DNA from 2 places in the Shewanella sp. Choline-02u-19 genome. Region 2 is predicted to be linked to the other one. Evidence: predicted binding sites of a transcription regulator. Region 2 holds the regulator's gene; the other holds the start of a gene.
What was found. The regulator LexA, encoded in region 2, represses DNA repair genes until DNA is damaged. The targets are predictions, from matches to a motif close to TACTGTATNNNNATACAGTA.
Positions count from the first base shown of each region.

Region 1 (9,902 bases), on a different contig from region 2:
TCCATGCCCGAATGTTTAAAAACTGGGGATTGGGTGAGCTAAATGAAAAAGCTTACAAAAAATCAATCCAAGACATGAAGCATGCCGACAAGGTTATTGAACGTATTTTGTTCCTTGAAGGACTGCCAAACCTACAGCAATTAGACAAAATCCGTATTGGTGAGCATAGCCAAGAGATGTTGGAATGCGACAAAGTGATGCTAGAAGAGCAACTTGTTTCATTGCGAGAAGCAATTGCTCTATGCGAACTGTCAGCAGACTATGTCAGCCGCGACATGTTAGAAGATCTGTTAGAAGATGAAGAGGAGCATTTGGATTGGCTTGAAGCCCAATTAGAGCTTATTTCACTGACAGGCATTCAAAACTACTTACAATCGAAAATGGACTAACCGGAGACTTTTATGAAAGGCAATAAAGAGGTTATCGACACATTAAACAAACTGCTCACCGGTGAGTTGTCAGCAATGGATCAATATTTCGTACATGGACTGATGTATGAAGATTGGGGCCTGAATGAACTGCATGAACGGATCTCTCATGAATCTGATGATGAGCGTGAACATGCTAAGAAGCTAGTGCAACGTATCTTGTTTTTAGAAGGCACTCCTGATGTTGCCAGTCGTGAGCCGCTCAATATCGGAAAAGATACCGAACAGATGCTCAAGAATGACTTAGCATACGAGTATCAAGTCGCTGATAACTTGCGTGTGGCAATTGCATTATGCGAACAGAAAAAAGATTACCAGAGTCGTGAGATTTTAGAGGTTTTGCTCGAAGAGACCGAATCAGACCATATGTACTGGTTAGAGAAACAGTTAGGCCTGATTGATAAAGTCGGTTTACCTAATTATCTACAAAGTAAAATGTAGCCTGCTATTTTTACAATAGATAGATGACTTAGTAGGCACCTGAGCTTCGACTAGTGATGGTGCCTAATGCTCTCTATCGTTATTGCCTAGACTTTTATATTGCCCATCTTTGTGGTTTATCCACTGCTGTACAGTGAATATTCAGCTTCTCTAAGTTACTATTATTCTCAAATTTAATACCATAATTAGTGGCGTTGTTGGTTTTTTAGACTAATATTAAAGTCCAGTAGTGTGATTAATTCGATAGTTAATTTAATAGAAAACGTGAACACAACTTGAGAAGAAAGGAGAGATTATGATGATTACAGGCAATAGCAACACATACGAAAGTGAAAATCAGCTAACAATCGAACGTCTTCTTGGTAAGATTGAACGACTAGAGCAACAACTTGAGTTGGCTCAGTCTGGAAATCGTCGTTCACAGGCAATGCACAAAGCTAACACGACTAAATCTGCTCTTTCTGCAGATGAGCTGTCAATGCTGACAACTCTATTTTAATCTTTAGGTCTCTTCAATTGTGCTCTGTTTAGTGCTAGAACTGTCCAAATTTTTTGTTAAAACATCTTGTTCTGCTATTACACAGTAACAAACGATATCATAGTTTTTCACTTGCATATCATTAGCTAATGTTATTGGCTACCGCGATTAATCCTCTTCGTTCTCAGTTAGCTCCTAATTAAGCTGCTAGTAATTAATGTTGTACTTTGTGCTTTAATCTTGTCAAATTTCTGTTAAATTCATTATTCCTAAAAAAATATAATTATAAAGGGATATAGGATGCATTGGTTTAAACGCTCGCTAAGTATGCAGCTAGTTGTGGCAATTGTTGGGGCTTTGGCGGTACTTTTTACCCTCGTTGCATTGTTCTTAGTTAAGAATGAAAGTGCCAGTACCCGTCAGCAAATCGACAACGACCTAAGCGGTCTAGTACAACTTAAATCTAACGAAGTTCGCAGCTATTTTGTCGCTAAAGGTCAATTGATCCACGCCGTCTTTGCTGATCCTATGGTGTTAGAATGGTTCGGTAAATATGATAGTCGTTCAAGAGACCTCTCTTCAGATAAACAATACCAAGCTATTGTTGACTACTTTAAATTTTTCTCAGATAAAGACAGCGACATTAAGTCGGTGTTTTTCGGCTCCGCTAATACCTTTGAGTACTTTGACCTTAATGGTCGCTACAACGATAGTGAGTACTACACTAACAAGCGCCCATGGTGGCAAGAAGCGATTGATCAAAACGGCATGTTTGTCGGTGATCCAGCCGTAGATGCTAACGACGGATCAATCTCGGCAACAGTGAAAACAGTTGTAAAAGATCAATCCGGTCGGTTTATCGGCATTGGGGGGATGGACATATTAATCGACACCATAGGTAGTGAACTACTAGCGCCGATTAAATACCAAGGATCAGGCCAAGCCTTCTTAATTACCGATGCGGGTAAATTGGTCTACTTTCCTGGTTTTACTGAACAATTCCCACCTGGCTCTGATGTTGAAAAAGTGGATAGCCAATTTAGAGACACCAAAGGCTTTAGTACCTTAAGCCAACAAATGCAATCACAAACCTCTGGTTTTGCCGAAGTCACTTTTAAAGGTGAGCAGCAAAGAGTGAGTTTTGTGGAAGTGGGGGGGGATTTCCCCGAACAGAAATGGCATTTGGCGTTCATGTTGCCAACGGCGGTCATTGAGGCTCCAGTGACCGATGCTATTATCAACTCAATTTTACTCTCTTGTTTGATCATGCTTTTTGTCGGTGTAACGGTGTGGGGAATGTTGCTTCCGTTTAGAAAACAGATCAATAACTTACTGCGAGCGATGGAAGATATTGCTGAAGGCGATAATGATTTAGCTAAGCGTATCCAAATGGACAGAGAGGATGAACTTGGACAACTGGGTGATGCATTCAATCGATTCGCCGCAAAAGTTCAGGGAATGCTACAAGATACTCGAGACTTAACTTTAGAAGTTGAACACGGCGTTTCAGCTGCGTCTGAAGTCAGCGAACGAGCGCTTAACTCCGTCGCGCAGCAGAAAGCGGAGATAGCCTCTGTTGCAACTGCTGCCACCGAGATGGCGCATACTAGCCAAGAGATGGCAGCAAGTGCACAACGTGCTAGCGACTTTGCCGATAAGGCACAAGCTGAATCGATAGAGGGTGGAGCCATCGTTGCGCAAGCAACTCAAGGTATGCAGTCTTTATCGGTGCAGGTGATTGAAGCCGCTAAAGTGGTTAAGCAATTACGCACCCGCTCTGAGCAAATAGGTGAAGTCCTCAATGTCATCAGAGGCATTGCAGAACAAACCAACTTGTTAGCACTTAACGCTGCTATTGAAGCTGCAAGAGCTGGTGAGCAAGGGCGTGGTTTTGCGGTTGTAGCTGATGAGGTGCGCACATTAGCCTCGCGCACTCAAGATTCAACCGCGAACATCCAAGAGATTATTCAGACGCTACAGCAAAATGCTAATGAAGCTGAGCAAGTGATGGAAGCGGGAGTCGAGCAGGCTAATATTGGTCAGGATCTCACCGCTAAAGTTGAGCTGGCGCTCGATAGCATTACCGGTGCTATTGGCGCTATTCAGCAGCAAACCATCGAGATATCGGCGGCTGTTGGCCAACAAGCGGTGGTTGCTGAAGAGGTGGCATGCAATGTTGAAAATGTTCGTGCTTTATCAGATGATTCTTTGGCGGCAAGCGAAGAGCTATCACGTAACTTTGACAGTTTTGCTCGGGTAACAGAGTCATTGTCGAGTAATATTAAGCAGTTCAAAATCTAGGGGCAGTTGATCTTTCACAGTTGTTTTTGCCGCAGTTTATTGGCGATTTTGACAAGGCGGAGGTTATGTCGTTTAGTCATTCTCCACAAATAACTTACAACACAGTAAAAATGGCCAAGAAGCGCGGCCCTTCGGGTTCGTTTCAGTGATTTTAGTCCTTTATGACTAGAATGCGTTACGAGCTTTTCGCTTAGCCAGCTAAGCAGCATCGCTCAAGCCTTGTACTAAAAGCATTGAATTCGAACAAAAACCAAGCTCGAAAGATCAATAGCCCCTAGTACTCTGCAGTATTGAGCATGAGATAAAGCTCGAGATTAAACCCAAAAAAGGAGCCCATTGGCTCCTTTTTTTGATCCAATCATAAGCCATTAATACGTATCCACTGCCGCTGAAAGCACTATTTAGTTAACTTTGCTTGAGTACTGTTTTTATATACAGTAATATCTTCTGTAGAGGGCTTAAGATTGCAAAAAATAATTCATGTCGATATGGACTGCTTTTACGCTGCAGTAGAGATGCGTGATTTTCCAGAGCTGAGAGGCAAGCCCATTGCAGTGGGGGGAAGGAGTGATCGCCGTGGTGTTATCAGTACTTGTAGCTATGAGGCCAGAAAATTTGGCGTGCGCTCAGCAATGGCATCAGGTTATGCACTCAAGCTTTGCCCTGATCTCATTTTAGTGCCTGGCAGGATGCAGGTATATAAAGACGTTTCCAGTCAAATTCGCGCGGTGTTTGCTAAATATACCAGTCTTATTGAACCACTGTCTTTAGATGAAGCCTATCTCGATGTGACTGACAGCCCTCATTGCCAAGGCTCTGCCACGCGTATTGCAGAAGCCATCAGGCAAGATATTTTTCTGGAAACGGGGCTTACAGCCTCCGCAGGAATAGCGTCAGTTAAATTTTTAGCAAAAATAGCATCCGATCTTAATAAACCTAATGGCCAATATGTTATCCGTCCTGAAATGATTGAAGAGTTCGTTAAAACACTGCCACTGATTAAAATTCCAGGGGTAGGTAAAGTCACCGCTAAAAAGTTAGCTGATATCGGCCTACATACCTGTAGTGATGTGCAAGCCTATCCGGATAATAAGCTAGTAGAGCGATTTGGAAAGTTTGGTTCTGTGTTGATAGAAAGGGCAAAAGGTATAGATACCCGTGGTATTTCGTCGAACAGAGAACGTAAGTCAGTTGGGGTAGAAACAACATTAGCCAAAGACATACATACATTAGAGCAGTGTAAAGCCGTTATGCCGCAACTGATTCAAGAGTTAGGGGCCAGAGTGGGTCGCAGTGCCAAAAAGCGTACCATTCATAAACAAGTGGTAAAGCTTAAGTTTGATGATTTTAAACAAACTACCATAGAGCACCGTAGCGATGAGGTCTCGGTTAATTTGTTTTATCAGTTATTAGGGCAAGCCTTGGAAAGGCAGCAAGGTAGAGGTATTCGTTTGTTAGGCGTTGCCGTTGGGTTGGCGTCTAGCGCATCGACTGACGATGAGGTGCAAACGGTTGCTCCACAGATGGACTTAGGGTTTTAATCAAATGGTTTAAACTAAGGACTTTTACACAAGGGCTGTAGAACGAGTATGTTAGTCGCCTTATTTTAATGCCTTTGTTGGTCAATGTTAGAATACTGCAAAGTACTCATCGAAAAAAGCCGCTAAACAGTTAGCGGCTTTTTAGCTTGTGCGTTTGACTCACCGCACAGGTTACAGGCTAATTTAGCTGCCTTTAACGGGTGTGCGTTCAAGTACCGCTAACAATAGTTTCCAATATTGGCCAACGGTGGTGATGTTAACCTTTTCGTCTGGGCTGTGTGGGTAGCGAATGGTCGGACCAATAGAAACCATGTCCATCTCAGGGTAAGGCTTTTTAAATAAACCACACTCAAGACCTGCATGGATCACCATAATCGTTGGCTCTTTTTTATAGATGTCGGCATACGTTGCCCGGACACTTTCCATTACTGGTGAGCTGTTGTCAGGTTTCCAACCAGGATAAGCACCGCTAAATTCAACGTTGGTACCCGCAAGATTACTCAAAGAGGTTAATACGCCTTCTATCTCTTCGCGGCCAGAGTCGATTAATGAACGGATAAGACAAAGTATTTGAACAGAATCTGTTTCAGTACTGATGACACCGACATTAAGCGAGGTTTCTGTTACGCCTGCAACTTCGTCACTCATACGCACTACGCCGTTAGGGCAGGCATTGAGGATATCAATTAAGATCTGTTGTGAGTCTTCACTCATCACCTTTGTTTCGGCTGGGATCTCAGTCAATGTCAAGGTAGTGTCAGGATCTGCAATCGCTAGCTCTTGGCGAACTAAAGCTTGGAACTCAGCTATACGTTGCTGCAGCACTGTCACGTTTTCAGCTGGGATCATAAAGCTAAACTGTGCTTCACGCGGAATAGCGTTACGTAGTGAACCACCAGTGAAGTTAGTTAGCTCAAGTGCAAGCTCATCGCTATGATCGAATAGGAATCTAGCGAGTAATTTATTCGCATTACCGCGACCCAAATGAATGTTAACCCCCGAGTGACCGCCTTTAAGACCTGCTAACGATAACGTGAAGCTCGAGTTAGTCGGCTCTGGAGATTGCCACACCATAGGAACACTGATTTGACCGTCAACGCCGCCGGCGCAACCCATGTAGATCTCACCCTCTTGCTCAGAGTCTGTGTTGATAAGAATTTCAGCTTCAAGTGTGCCAGCTTCTAAGCCAAATGCGCCTGTCATTCCAGCTTCTTCATCGATAGTCAATAAGACTTCAAGTGGACCATGGGCAATATCATTAGCGCCGAGAATCGCTAATGCTGAAGCCATACCGATGCCATTATCAGCACCTAACGTAGTGCCTCTCGCTTTAACCCAGTCACCATCAACGTAAGCATCGATAGGATCTTTTTCAAAATCATGCACTTTGTCGGCATTCTTTTGTGGAACCATATCTATATGGGCTTGCAGTACCACTATTTTACGATCTTCCATGCCCGCAGTTGCAGGTTTTTTGATGATCAAGTTACCCACTTTATCTTCAATAACGGAAAGCTGCTTGTCTTTTGCCCATGCTCGAATGTGCTTACTCAACGCTTGCTCATGCTTTGAAGGGTGTGGAATGGCACAGATTTGTTCGAACCATTGCCATAGTGCTTGTGGTTGTAGCTGGTTTAGTGCGGTCACAGAAAATTCCTCTATATCTAAAATTATCACTAGAGCGCTGGTGCGCTGGAGGCTGAAAATGGCAATATTCTACCATAGTCTTTGTTTGCGCAAGAGGGGTTTACGCCGCTTTACCAGATGACTGTCAGCAGAAGTTGCCAGATCAGTTTTTAAGCACTATTAAGTCGTTGGTAATCTGCGCTCAATAGGACAATAATGCCAACAATTAAAAATAAAAAGGAAGGGTTATGACTGCTGTAAAATTTGTTGATGTTGTCGATAAAGAGGCAATTTTTGAAGGTAACGGTTGGGATGCGCTGGTGGTGGTTTCCGCGGATCTTAAATCGATAAAAGTAGATGAAGTAGCAATGCTGGCTGATCATGGCCAAAAAGTCGATCAACGTGTCGGCAAGTCAGTGACATTGTTGTTTGCGCCAGGTATGGCGGGTGGACGCTTAGTGATTGCGCCAGTGAAAAAAGCTGCTGATGAATATGAAGATGTCCGCGTCTTTGCCGATGCCGCACGCAGTGGTATTAGAGTCGCCAAAGAGGCGGGGGCAAAACGGCCGTTATTGCTGGTTAATGGTATCGCTGATGCACGCTATCAAAAATCGGGCGAAGTTGCTGCGTTAGCATGTGGTCAAGAACTATGGCAAGCGTTAGAGCTGCGAGAAGCGGGTGGGGCGGATGAGGAGTTAGAGTGCATTGGTTTATTGAGTGATACGCATAATGCTGCGACGTTAACCGCGATTGAAGAGGGTCGTACTCTTGCGAGAGATCTATGTGGTACCGAACCCGAGCGTATGTCAGCACCCGCTTTTGCTGATTATTGTTTGGCAGCGTTTACTGATAGTGGCTTAACAATATCTGTTGTAGAAGACAGAGATATTCTAGAGCGTGATTACCCGCTGTTATGTGCAGTTGGCCGTTCATCTTTTGCGGTGCTAAGACATCAACCCCGGGTGCTAAAGCTTGAATATGTCGGTGAAGGCGATATTCAGCGTACCTTCCTATTTGCAGGTAAAGGGGTTATTTACGACACTGGCGGTGCTGATATAAAGATTGCTGGTGGAATGGCTGGCATGAGTCGAGATAAAGGTGGCGCTGCTGCCGTTGCGGGCTTAATGAAAACCGTGAGTATGCTTAAACCTAAAGGCATACGCATTGTTGCTGAGTTAGGATTAGTGCGAAATAGTATTGGTAGCGAAGCGTTTGTCACCGATGAAATTATCGCCAGTCATGCAGGTAAACGGGTTCGAATTGGTAATACCGATGCCGAAGGGCGACTTGTTTTAGCCGACTTGTTGTCTCATCTGCGTATTAAAGCGGAGTCTGCGGTGAGTCCTGAAATGTTCTCAGTGGCGACGTTAACCGGACATGTCGTTCGTTGTTTTGGTGGTTATACCGCGGCGGTAGAAAATAGTGTGGCTAAGCAAGCTAATGTGGCTGAACGTATGCAGCAAAAAGCGGCTGTTTGGGGCGAACCTATAGAAGTGTCACAATTACGTCGAGATGACTTTAGCAAAATAGTGGACCCATCTGGCGCTGCAGATATGCTTTCGTCAAATAATGCTCCCTCTTCGGTTACTGCGCGAGGGCATCAATATCCTGCTGCATTTTTAATCCAAGCATCGGGTTTAAGCCGTCATGGCTTGAATAGTGACAAGCCTATCGCTTATACACATTTAGACATTGCAGGCAGTGCCACAGAAGGGCACCCACAATACGGCAGCCCAACGGCAACGCCTTTGGTCGGGCTATTTAACTATATGGTCGATAGTCAGTAATTTTCAGAAGCCGACTAAAATGTCGGCTTTTTACTGGATATTAGTGTAATTAAATTACGTAAAAAGTGCTTTATTGGCTTTTTTGATGGGAATACTTGTAATAAAATTACATTTCGTTATAATGATTCTCGTTGGTTAGGCAGGTGCCTAATCGAGCTAGTCTATCCAGGATGGATAATTCTCCAAGGAATCGAGCGACAAGTTGACTTTGCTTAACCCAAGATGGGTTGTAACAACAAGCATAGTATTTGGAATTCAACTTAGTTAGGAGTATTGATTATGTCTTTTACAATGAGTAGCACTATTTATTCGCAGAGCTTTTGGTTAAACACAGATGCTTTGCGTGGTGGTATATACACCATGGCATACAAGGGCTAATCCTTCTTGTAGGCTTTTAGTTTTCATCATCTTTATCGCGCCTTTTAGGTGCTTATAGACCAAGTTGTGAATTGAGTATCAATTTGCAATTGATTACCGCTAGCGCGTTAACCAATTTCCAGTAGGAACACTTGAATACGTCTTGCCCACTCATAGAGTGGGCTTTTTTTTATCTGTTGGTTTGCTATACAGGAATTCATCAGGTTGAGCGTTAGTGATTATCGTTGTTTAATCGTAATTTTTTTGATCCTAAACTGTTAACATTTAGGCGTTGGTTTACAAAAGCAGCTGTTTTTGTGACTTAGGCACACAATTGGTGTGGTTAAATTACCTTTAAAGCCTATATTTGGCATTATTCGCAATTAATAGTTGTAATTAAATTACAAAAACCTATAATAGCAACTCTTGGTTAGGGTGAATGCCTACCAAGGTTAGTCTATCCAGGAAGGATAATTCTCCAAGGAATCGAGCGACAAGTTGACTCATCAGTTTAATTGGACTCAACCCCGTAATTAAATTGATTTGAGTATTTTTTACAACTTTGTTTAGGAGTAATGATTATGTTATTTACAGCTAGTAGTACTATTTATTCGCAAAGCTCTTGGTTAAATACAGATGTTTTGCGTGGCGGTTTATTCGCCATGACTTTTTAGGGCTAACCCTCCTTTAAAGTAGTTCCATATCCATCAACCTTATAGCACCTTCTGGGTGTGTTTAGACGCAAGTTGTGTATTGACCTTGTTGATACGCCATTGATTAACGCTAGCGCGCTAACCGATTTCCGATTGGAACACTTGAATATGTCTGCCAGCTCTTTGAGCTGGCATTTTTTTTGCCTACAATTTGGCAAAGGGTAAATTCTTTGCTTCTACTTCTCGTTTATTAAACGAGAAGTAGCAGGCATATTGCAGACACAGCCTTA
Region 1 covers NZ_PJBE01000013.1:73,380-83,281, forward strand. Annotated here, with positions in the region: gene bfr (bacterioferritin) at 1-389, shown strand, start outside; gene bfr (bacterioferritin) at 402-869, shown strand; gene CXF83_RS07210 (hypothetical protein) at 1,165-1,368, shown strand; gene CXF83_RS07215 (methyl-accepting chemotaxis protein) at 1,648-3,648, shown strand; gene dinB (DNA polymerase IV) at 4,113-5,189, shown strand; gene CXF83_RS07225 (aminoacyl-histidine dipeptidase) at 5,373-6,836, opposite strand; gene CXF83_RS07230 (M17 family metallopeptidase) at 7,064-8,602, shown strand.
Region 1: a site for LexA is predicted at 4,069-4,088, ahead of dinB (DNA polymerase IV). Genes of this name have one in related genera too.

Region 2 (9,902 bases):
AGGTATAGCAATCATTCTGGCGTAGAACAGCGCACCAAAAAAGGCGCCGAAGAACATCACTTCTGAAAAGATAAACCAACTCATGCCTTGTCTAAATGAGCGATCCATCTGTTTTGAATAAAGACCTGCCATTGATTCTGCAATCACAGTTCTAAACCAGCCAAAAAGCATAAAAATAATGACCGCGATGCCGGCAAGCAAAATATAACCGCCGTTGCCGCCGCCGTTTTTTAATTCAGAGACATAGCTACCCGCACCAAATGCGATGAGGAAGAGTCCAACTGCACCAATAATCGGCCAAGCACTTTGTGCAGGCACATAATAAGGTTCGTGCTTGGTCGTCATGGTGTTGCTCCTTGCTCTACACTATCGACAGCGCCAATTAGCAGCCCGGTGTGCAGTGCTAGCACATTGTTCGGTACATATATTTTGTTCATCTTGCAGCTCCTTACTCTGCAACATTTTCGACATAGCCTTTGTCGGTGATGTTGTAGAGGGTATAAGAGAGGGTCAAGGTTGAAATGGAGTCCGGTAATTCAGGGTCCACATAAAAGATGAGTGGTAGATCTGCGCTAGCGTTTGCGGCTAACACTTGCTGATTGAAACAGAAACATTCAGTTTTATTAAAGTAGGCAGCGCCTAGTCCAGGAGATACTGACGGTATTGCTTGGCCAACGATGTGTTTCGCTGACAAATTCTTAGCAACAAAGTGGGTTCGTATTAACTCTCCGGGGTGGACCTGCATGGTATTCACTTCAGGTTTGAATTCCCAAGGCATATCACTTTGCACTTGGGAAACAAACTCAACAGTGACCGTTCTACTTTTATCTACCGTGATGGGCTTATAAACACTGGCAGTACTTTGGGTTTTGCCATTAATACCTAAGGTGTCGCACAGCACATCATATAAAGGCACCAAAGCAAAACCAAAGCCAAACATACCGACAGCGCCAAGCAGGAGCATACCGATAAGCTTACGATTAGACTTACTCTGTGCCTGATTCATCTCTACTTCACCTCAGGTGGTGTGGTAAATGAGTGATATGGTGCCGGACTTGGAATGGTCCATTCTAAACCTTCGGCTCCTTCCCAAGGCTTGGCAGGGGCTTTCTCACCACCGCGGATACACTTGATCACTACAGCCAAAAAGATAAATTGAGACAAACCAAAGGCAAAACCACCAATCGATACAATCTGGTTTACGTCAGCAAATTGAATCGCATAATCGGGGATTCGGCGAGGCATACCTGCTAACCCGAGAAAGTGCATTGGGAAAAACAGTACATTCACTGAGATAACTGAGCACCAAAAATGCCAGCGTCCTAAAGTTTCGCTGTACATGTTGCCGGTCCACTTAGGCAGCCAATAGTACGCTGCTGCCATGATGGAGAATATGGCTCCGGTGACAAGTACATAGTGGAAATGAGCCACCACGAAGTAGGTGTCGTGATACTGAAAATCCGCTGGGGTAATAGCCAACATCAAGCCTGAAAATCCGCCAATGGTAAAGAGTATGATAAACGCAACTGCGAATAGCATTGGGGTTTCAAAACTGATTGATCCGCGCCACATAGTCGCAACCCAGTTAAAGACTTTTACCCCCGTAGGTACTGCAATGAGCATAGTGCAATACATGAAGAAAAGCTCGGCAAACACCGGCATCCCCGTGGTAAACATGTGGTGTGCCCATACCAAAAATGACAGCACGGCGATACTCGCGGTGGCATACACCATCGACGCGTAACCAAATAATGGTTTGCGACTAAAGGCGGGAACGATGGCAGAGATAATACCGAAAGAGGGTAAGATCATGATGTAAACTTCAGGGTGGCCGAAGAACCAGAAAATATGCTGGAACATCACGGGATCACCACCACCTGCGGCATCAAAGAATGCAGTACCAAAATACTTATCGGTTAATACCATGGTGACGGTGCCCGCAAGCACCGGCATCACCGCTATCAACAAGAATGCGGTTATTAACCAGGTCCAAACAAATAACGGCAGCTTCATCCACGACATGCCGGGGGCGCGCATATTGACGATGGTGACGATAACGTTAATCGCCCCCATTATCGAACTTATCCCCATGATGTGAATGGCAAAAACGAACAGCGCAGTACTGTCTGGACTATAAGTGGTCGATAGTGGCGCGTAGAAAGTCCAACCAAAGTTGGGCCCTCCACCTTCCATAAACAATGAGCTCAATAGAATTGTGAAAGCAAAAGGTAAGATCCAAAAGCTCCAGTTATTCATACGAGGCAGTGCCATGTCAGGTGCACCGATCATCATTGGAATAAGCCAGTTAGCCAAGCCTGTAAAGGCTGGCATAACCGCACCAAATACCATGACTAGGCCGTGCACTGTGGTCATCTGATTGAAAAAGTTAGGTTCGACTAACTGTAAACCGGGCTGAAATAACTCGGCGCGAATAACCATCGCCATCGCGCCACCCGTAAGGAACATAATAAAACTGAACCACAGGTAGAGCGTGCCGATATCTTTATGGTTGGTGGTTAAAATCCAGCGCATGATGCCTTTCGGCGCACCATGATGATGGTCATCATGGTGATCGTCCTGAGCTGCTGGTGAGTCTTGTGTGATTGTGCTCATTTTAATCCCTTACTTTCCGTGACCAACAACGTCAGAAGCTTGAACAGCATCACCTGAGTTATTACCCCATGCATTGCGCTCATAAGTCACCACAGCTGCAAGCTGTTGTGGTGTCAGTAGCGAGGTAAATGCCTGCATAGCAGTACCCGGTTTGCCATTGATAACAGTATCGAGATGACCCGTTACTGGGCCGGTAATCACTGCGCTCCCCACTAACGATGGAAAGGCGCCGGGTAAACCCGTTCCTGCCGCTTGGTGACAAGCAACACAACTGGTCATGTAGACTTTCTCTCCCATGACCATAAGCTCATCCATTGTTAAGTCATCTAAAGCCACAGCTTTAACTTGTTCTGCCTCAGGTAAGCTGGCAGGTAAAGTGACCGGGATTACGGTGTTGGGATCGCTGGATGCAGCTGGGCTTGAACTCGCGCTAGCAGAGCTCACATCCGCGGCTTGAACTGTATCGCCTGAGTTATTGCCCCAAGCATTACGCTCAAAAGTCACCACGGCAGCAATTTCAGTTGCAGTCAGCTGTTTAGCAAATGCTTGCATAGCAGTACCAGGCTTACCATTGACGACGATATCGACATGGGCGCCGACGGGGCCGGTGGTAATTGGGCTGCCAATAAGAGAAGGGAATACGCCAGGCAGACCTGCACCATTGGGTTGATGACATGCAGCACATTGAGCGAGATAGATTTGCTCACCTTGAGCCATGAGTTCGTCCATGGTTAAGGTTTGCGAAAGTGCGGCCTCTGCTTCAGCTTCAGCATTATTAGCTTGTTGCTGCTGGGCAAGTAACCACTTATCGAAGTCTGCTTCTGAAAGCGCTTCGACAACAATCGGCATAAATCCGTGGTCTTTACCGCACAATTCAGCGCATTGACCACGATAAATACCGGGCTTATCAATTCGTGTCCAAGCTTCATTGATAAAACCGGGGTTAGCATCTTTTTTGACAGCAAAAGCCGGGACCCACCATGAGTGGATAACGTCATCAGATGTCATCAAAAAGCGTACTTTACGATTAATGGGTAATACGAGATGTTTGTCTACTTCAAGCAAATAGTGTTCACCTTTAGCTTCGGTGCCCTCTATTTGTGCTCTAGGAGTCGACATTAAGCTATAAAACTCAACGTCTTTATCGAAATAGCTGTAATGCCACTTCCACTGCGAACCTGTTATTTTAATGGTGAGGTCAGCATTACTGGGGTCTTCCATTGCAATCAAGGTTTTGGTTGCGGGAATAGCCATGATTATAAGAATAATAAAAGGCACTACAGTCCATAAAATCTCGACTTTAGTACTTTCATGAAAGTTGGCGGCGACTGCGCCTTTTGATTTGCGATGGTTGATCATGGCATAAATCATTGCGCCAAAAACAACAATGCCAATAGCACAGCAGATATAAAGGATAATCATATGGAGGTTATAAACCTTACCACTGATCTCCGTCACGCCTTCTGTCATATTAAACGGCATTTCTGATGCAAACAGTGTAGGCGAAAATATTAGCGCCAACACACAGTACAACAATTGCTTCACTAGACTTCTCCTCTGTCAACAAGACAAAGAAGAGTCACACAGTAAGTCTCTGCTCTATGTAAACTCTTCAGTTCCCAAAAAAGCAACGATGACTTCAAAGTGCGCGAGTGGTTTATCCATCGTGTCGTTATGTTTCGACTATCGATTAGACTTTATATAATTTCAGTATTTTAATACTGGTTAGTGTAACCACACTGGCACCTACGGCTGAAATATATCAGGCCGATCTCAGTCTTCATATACTCTTTAAGGATCTACAGTCCATACATAAAGACCGACGACTAAATCGCTCGGATATAACAATATATCGTTGTTATCAGTACCTACCCTACTTGGTGTTGAAATATTGATCAAGATCACTTTTTGATTCATTTGCTTAGCAGCAGTAATAAAAAAGCTCCCGTTAAGGGAGCTTTGCTTTAGAGACTAGATTTGTAATAGAAAGAATTGCTTAATGGACTGCTGCGAACAGTGAACCTTGTTTAAACCGCTCGTCCTGTGTATTTATTGTGCTGTCAGGTAAGTGAGCATTCGCATTTTCAATAATGATACCCACCGCTTGAGCACTCTTTGCGACTAACTGCAGTCGTCTACTGTCTCGTGCATCGACTTCATTCGTCCAGGTTATTACCGCGCTTGATGTGCCACTCGTGAGCGCTTTTTCCATAGCCCAAAGTGTTTCGAATTCATCTTTTGCGTGTACCAGTAGGATTCTATCCATGCGGACGCCAGCAGAAGCGAGCATCTGTTTGTAACCGATATTAGGTGGGCTAATTAATACAATCCAGCGACCTTGTTGGCTCAGTTGAGCAAGTTGGCCACTAATCTGTTTTAATTCAGTGCGCCCCTGAGTGTGAGATACCATAGTTTCGATATCTGTATTTACCTTTTTAGACATAGCTTGAGCAGGTATATCTTGCCAAAGGCCAGGGTGACGCGGGCTTACACCTAATAATTTGTTCATTGCCAATCTCCATTACGGATCACGCCAACGGCTAAACCTTCAATACTTAAGCTTTGGTTTGCCAGATCAACTTCTATCGGTGAATAATCTTCATTCTCAGCATGTAAATAAACTTTATTGCCTTTCTTTTCAAAGCGTTTAACCGTGACTTCATCTTCTACTCGTGCCACCACAACTTGACCGTTGCTTGCATGTTGGATCTTATGCACTGCAAGCAAATCGCCTTCAAGTATGCCGATGTTTTTCATGCTGTCACCGCGTACTTTAAGCAGGAAGTCGGCTGACGGGCGGAACATGGTAGGATCAATTTTATAATGTTGCTCTACATGTTCTTGAGCCAGAATAGGTTCACCTGCGGCCACTTGACCAATAAGCGGTAAACCAAGGTCGGCATCTTCGGTATCATCTTGAATTAACTTAATTCCTCGAGAGGTACCTGGCATGATCTCAATACAGCCTTTCTTCGCTAAAGCTTTTAAGTGCTCCTCGGCTGCATTGGCAGATTTAAAGCCTAAACGTTTGGCTATTTCAGCACGGGTGGGTGGCATACCTGTGTCTGTAATATTGCGTTTAATTAGCTCTAAAATTTCAGCTTGACGTGGTGTAAGTGGTCTCATTATTAAGCCTGTCTTTCCATACAGTAACTGTCAGTATATACAGTATTTCTGTTCGCGCAAGTATTAACCAAATTTATGTTAAAGTTGAATTTATTAGCACTAGGGTGGGGCTGAGAGATTAAGGAGGGATGAACGAGATTTAATCCTGATAGGCAGGATATACATAGACTTATGATGGCTTAAGTCATTGTTCTATAAATACGCAAATGTTTCCGAGTGCCATTATAAAGCAATTGCGCAAACGCTCCGAAATTCTGGTATTCTACGGGGTTATTAGAAGCGACTATACTGCAAGCGAATCATGTCGAAAAAAGACTCTCTTTGGTTTAAATCATTACGCTGGATCCAAAAAAAGCTCGTGCACACTATTGTAGTGCCTCATGATCCTTTTGAAGACCTCAATCTCGATCCAAGCAAGCCACTCGTTTATGTCATGAAAACAGAATCTGTTAGTGACATAGCAGCTCTTAGTGAGATAACCGGTAAATTCGGTTTACCTAGCCCATATAATGACTTAGAGGTTAATGGGGTGACTGCGCCGCGCGTTGTCTGCCTTGAAGGTAGCAAGCCTCTATTTGGCGAAAGAGAAAGTGCCGAACAGTATTTGCATTGCTTTAAGCGCCTATTGAGTGTGCATAAGCAAAATGAAGAATTAGATATTCAGCTAGTTCCTGTGAGTCTTTATTGGGGACGAACCCCAGGCAAAGAAGACGACACCATGCGCGCTGCTGTGTTGGAGCGTCAAAATCCGACTTGGTTACGCAAGTGCTTGATGATCTTGTTTCTCGGTCGACACAACTTTGTGCAGTTTTCTAATGCTGTTTCTCTGCGTTATATGGCAGACGAACATGGTACTGATAAGCGCATCGCACAAAAACTAGCCCGTGTCGCGCGAGTGCATTTTCAGCGTCAACGTAAAGTAATGACTGGGCCTCAGCTGCCTAAGCGCCAAGCTCTGTTCCATGCTTTGCTAAAGTCAGAATCAATTACCCGAGCCATTAAAGAAGAAGCGACAAATAAAAAAATCTCCGAATCAGAAGCGCGTGCAAAAGCGATGGAGTATCTAGATGAAGTCGCGGCGGATTACTCCGATAGCTTAGTGCGTATTACCGAGCGTTTTCTTACTTGGTTGTGGAATAAGCTTTATAAAGGTATCAATATTAAGGGTGCGGAGCAGGTTCGTCAGTTGCACCATGATGGTCATGAAATCGTCTATGTACCGTGTCATCGCAGCCACATGGATTATTTGTTGCTGTCTTACATCCTCTATTATCAAGGCATGGTGCCGCCGCATATTGCTGCCGGCATTAATCTTAACTTCTGGCCAGCAGGACCTATGTTCCGCCGTGGTGGCGCATTCTTTATTCGCCGAAGTTTTCGCGGTAATAAGCTCTATACCGCGGTATTCCGTGAATACCTCGATCAACTCTTTACTAAGGGTTATCCGGTTGAGTACTTTACCGAAGGTGGCCGCTCACGCACAGGTCGTTTATTGGCCCCTAAAACAGGCATGATCGCCATGACGCTTAACAGTGTACTGCGCGGTGTTGAACGTCCTGTCACTTTAGTGCCGGTTTATCTTGGTTATGACCATGTAATGGAAGTGGCGACTTATCACAAAGAATTAAGTGGTAAAAAGAAGAAGAAAGAGTCGGTTTGGCAAGTGTTTGGTGCGATTCGAAAGTTAGGTAATTTCGGCCAAGGCTATGTGAATTTTGGTAAGCCAATTACCTTACACAATTTCTTGAACGATGAAGTGCCAACGTGGCGTGAAGATATCGTCCAAGACCCAGAACAAAAGCAACCATGGTTTACACCAGCGGTGAACAAGTTAGCCAGAGAGGTGATGACTAACATTAACGATGCTGCTGCGGTAAGTGCAGTGACGTTAACCAGCTTAGTTTTGCTAGCATCTGAGCAAAATGCGTTAGAGCGTAGCCAGCTAGAAAAGCAGTTGGACCTTTATCTCACGTTATTAAAAGAGTTGCCTTATACCGAATACACATCGGTACCAGAAGGCAGCGGTAAAGACCTTGTATCTCATGGTCTGGAACTGAAAAAGATTAAAATTGAAAGTGATTCGCTTGGGGATATCATTTCCATCGATGATAGCATTGCAATTACAATGACTTATTATCGTAACAACATTATTCATTTAATGGTTGTCCCCTCGCTAATTGCCGCTTGCTTGCTGCGTAAAGAGCAGTGTACTCGTGATGATGTGCTTAGCTTTGTCAGTGATTTTTATCCGTTGCTGAAAGCGGAACTGTTTATGGGCATTGAGGATCCGGCAGCCTATACACACCGCATTCTAGATATTTTTGTCGCGCAAGGCTTAGTGGCTGAAAATGGTCATTTCACTGTTGCTGATAATAAGGTGAATAAGTTGCTGCTGTTGTCTGGCACGATAGACGAAACCATGCAACGTTACGCCATTTTGTTTAATTTGTTGGCAGTAAAACCGAACATGGAACGCTCGGAGCTTGAACGCGACAGCCACCGTCTTGCACAAAGGCTGGGAGCGCTTCACGGTATTACGGCGCCAGAGTTTTACGACAAGAAGCTATACGCCACGCTCAGCGTTAAATTAAAAGAGTTAGGTCATCTAACGGATAGCGAAGGGTGCAGTGATATCAAACGGATTAAAGACAGAGCCAATTTACTGCTACGTTCATTGGTAAGGCAAACAATAGTCGATAGTGTTAATGCGGAGCAAAATAGCTAATGGCCAATCATATGAACGCGGCCAAGAATAAGTCTGCTGGAAAATCGGTGTTAGGCGGCGCAATGATCATCGCCGGCACCACTGTTGGAGCGGGCATGTTCTCGTTGCCTGTTGTGGGCGCTGGGATGTGGTTTGGCTATTCAATGCTGATGCTGGCTGGCATATGGTTTTGCATGTTGGTGTCGGGGCTGATGTTGCTCGAGACTAATTTGCACTTTAAACCGGGTGCGAGTTTTGACACATTAACGAAAACAACATTGGGTCAGTTCTGGCGTATCATCAACGGGCTCTCAATTGCCTTTGTACTGTATATTTTGACCTATGCTTACATTAGTGGCGGCAGCTCGATTGTTAACCATAGCCTTGCAGGGCTTGGGATTAACTTACCGCAAAGTATTGCCGGACTCATTTTTGCCGCCGTATTAGCGTCAATCGTTATTATCAGCACTAAAGCGGTCGATAGAATTACCACTATTATGCTGGGTGGTATGATTATTACGTTCTTTATTGCCGTAGGTAATCTGCTGATCGATGTGGATACCACTAAGTTGTTTGTGCCTGATGGCGAAACCAGTTATGCGCCATATTTACTTGCGGCTTTGCCCTTTGGCTTAGCAAGCTTTGGCTACCACGGTAACGTGCCTAGCCTGGTAAAGTATTACGGTAATCAACCAAAGACGATTATTAAAGCCATCTTCATTGGTACCTTCATCGCACTCGTTATTTATAGCTGCTGGTTAGTGGCGACCATGGGTAATATTCCACGCAGTCAGTTTATTGATATTATCGCTCAAGGCGGCAATATGGGCATATTGGTTGGGGCATTGTCAGAAGTGATAGCCAGTCGCTGGCTTAACACCATGTTGTCGTTATTTGCCAACCTTGCCGTTGCTTCATCATTCCTCGGTGTCACCTTAGGCTTATTTGATTATCTTGCGGATCTGTTTGGTTTTGATGAATCTCGTCAAGGCCGCTTAAAGACCGCCGCAGTAACATTTATACCGCCAACTATTTTGGGCTTGCTATTTCCCAACGGGTTCTTAATTGCTATTGGTTTTGCAGCATTAGCGGCAACTATTTGGGCAGCGATAGTCCCTGCTATGATGGCCTATAAATCACGACAAATATTTGCAGACAGTGACAGTTTTAAAGTGCCGGGTGGCACGCCTTTGATCGTCGTCATCATCATTTTTGGTTTGGTCACTGGCGCATGCCACTTACTGGCCATGGCTGGTATATTGCCCGTTTACGGTTAATCAGCATCATTCATCTGTATGATTAAAAAGCCTCTTTTATAGAGGCTTTTTGTTTTGTCGGTTTATCTTGCTCATATATTGCGTCGGGGTTTGCTTTCTAAAGCGAGCAAAGGAGCGACTGAAACTATGAGCATTTGCATAGCCTAAGCGTTGTGCTATCTCGGCTAAATCTTTTCCTTCCA
Region 2 covers NZ_PJBE01000012.1:237,636-247,537, forward strand. Annotated here, with positions in the region: gene CXF83_RS03155 (cytochrome c oxidase subunit 3) at 1-345, opposite strand, end outside; gene CXF83_RS03160 (cytochrome c oxidase assembly protein) at 449-1,006, opposite strand; gene ctaD (cytochrome c oxidase subunit I) at 1,009-2,613, opposite strand; gene coxB (cytochrome c oxidase subunit II) at 2,623-4,158, opposite strand; gene CXF83_RS03175 (cell division inhibitor SulA) at 4,610-5,122, opposite strand; gene lexA (transcriptional repressor LexA) at 5,119-5,739, opposite strand; gene plsB (glycerol-3-phosphate 1-O-acyltransferase PlsB) at 6,041-8,464, shown strand; gene mtr (tryptophan permease) at 8,464-9,720, shown strand; gene CXF83_RS03195 (AraC family transcriptional regulator) at 9,757-9,902, opposite strand, start outside.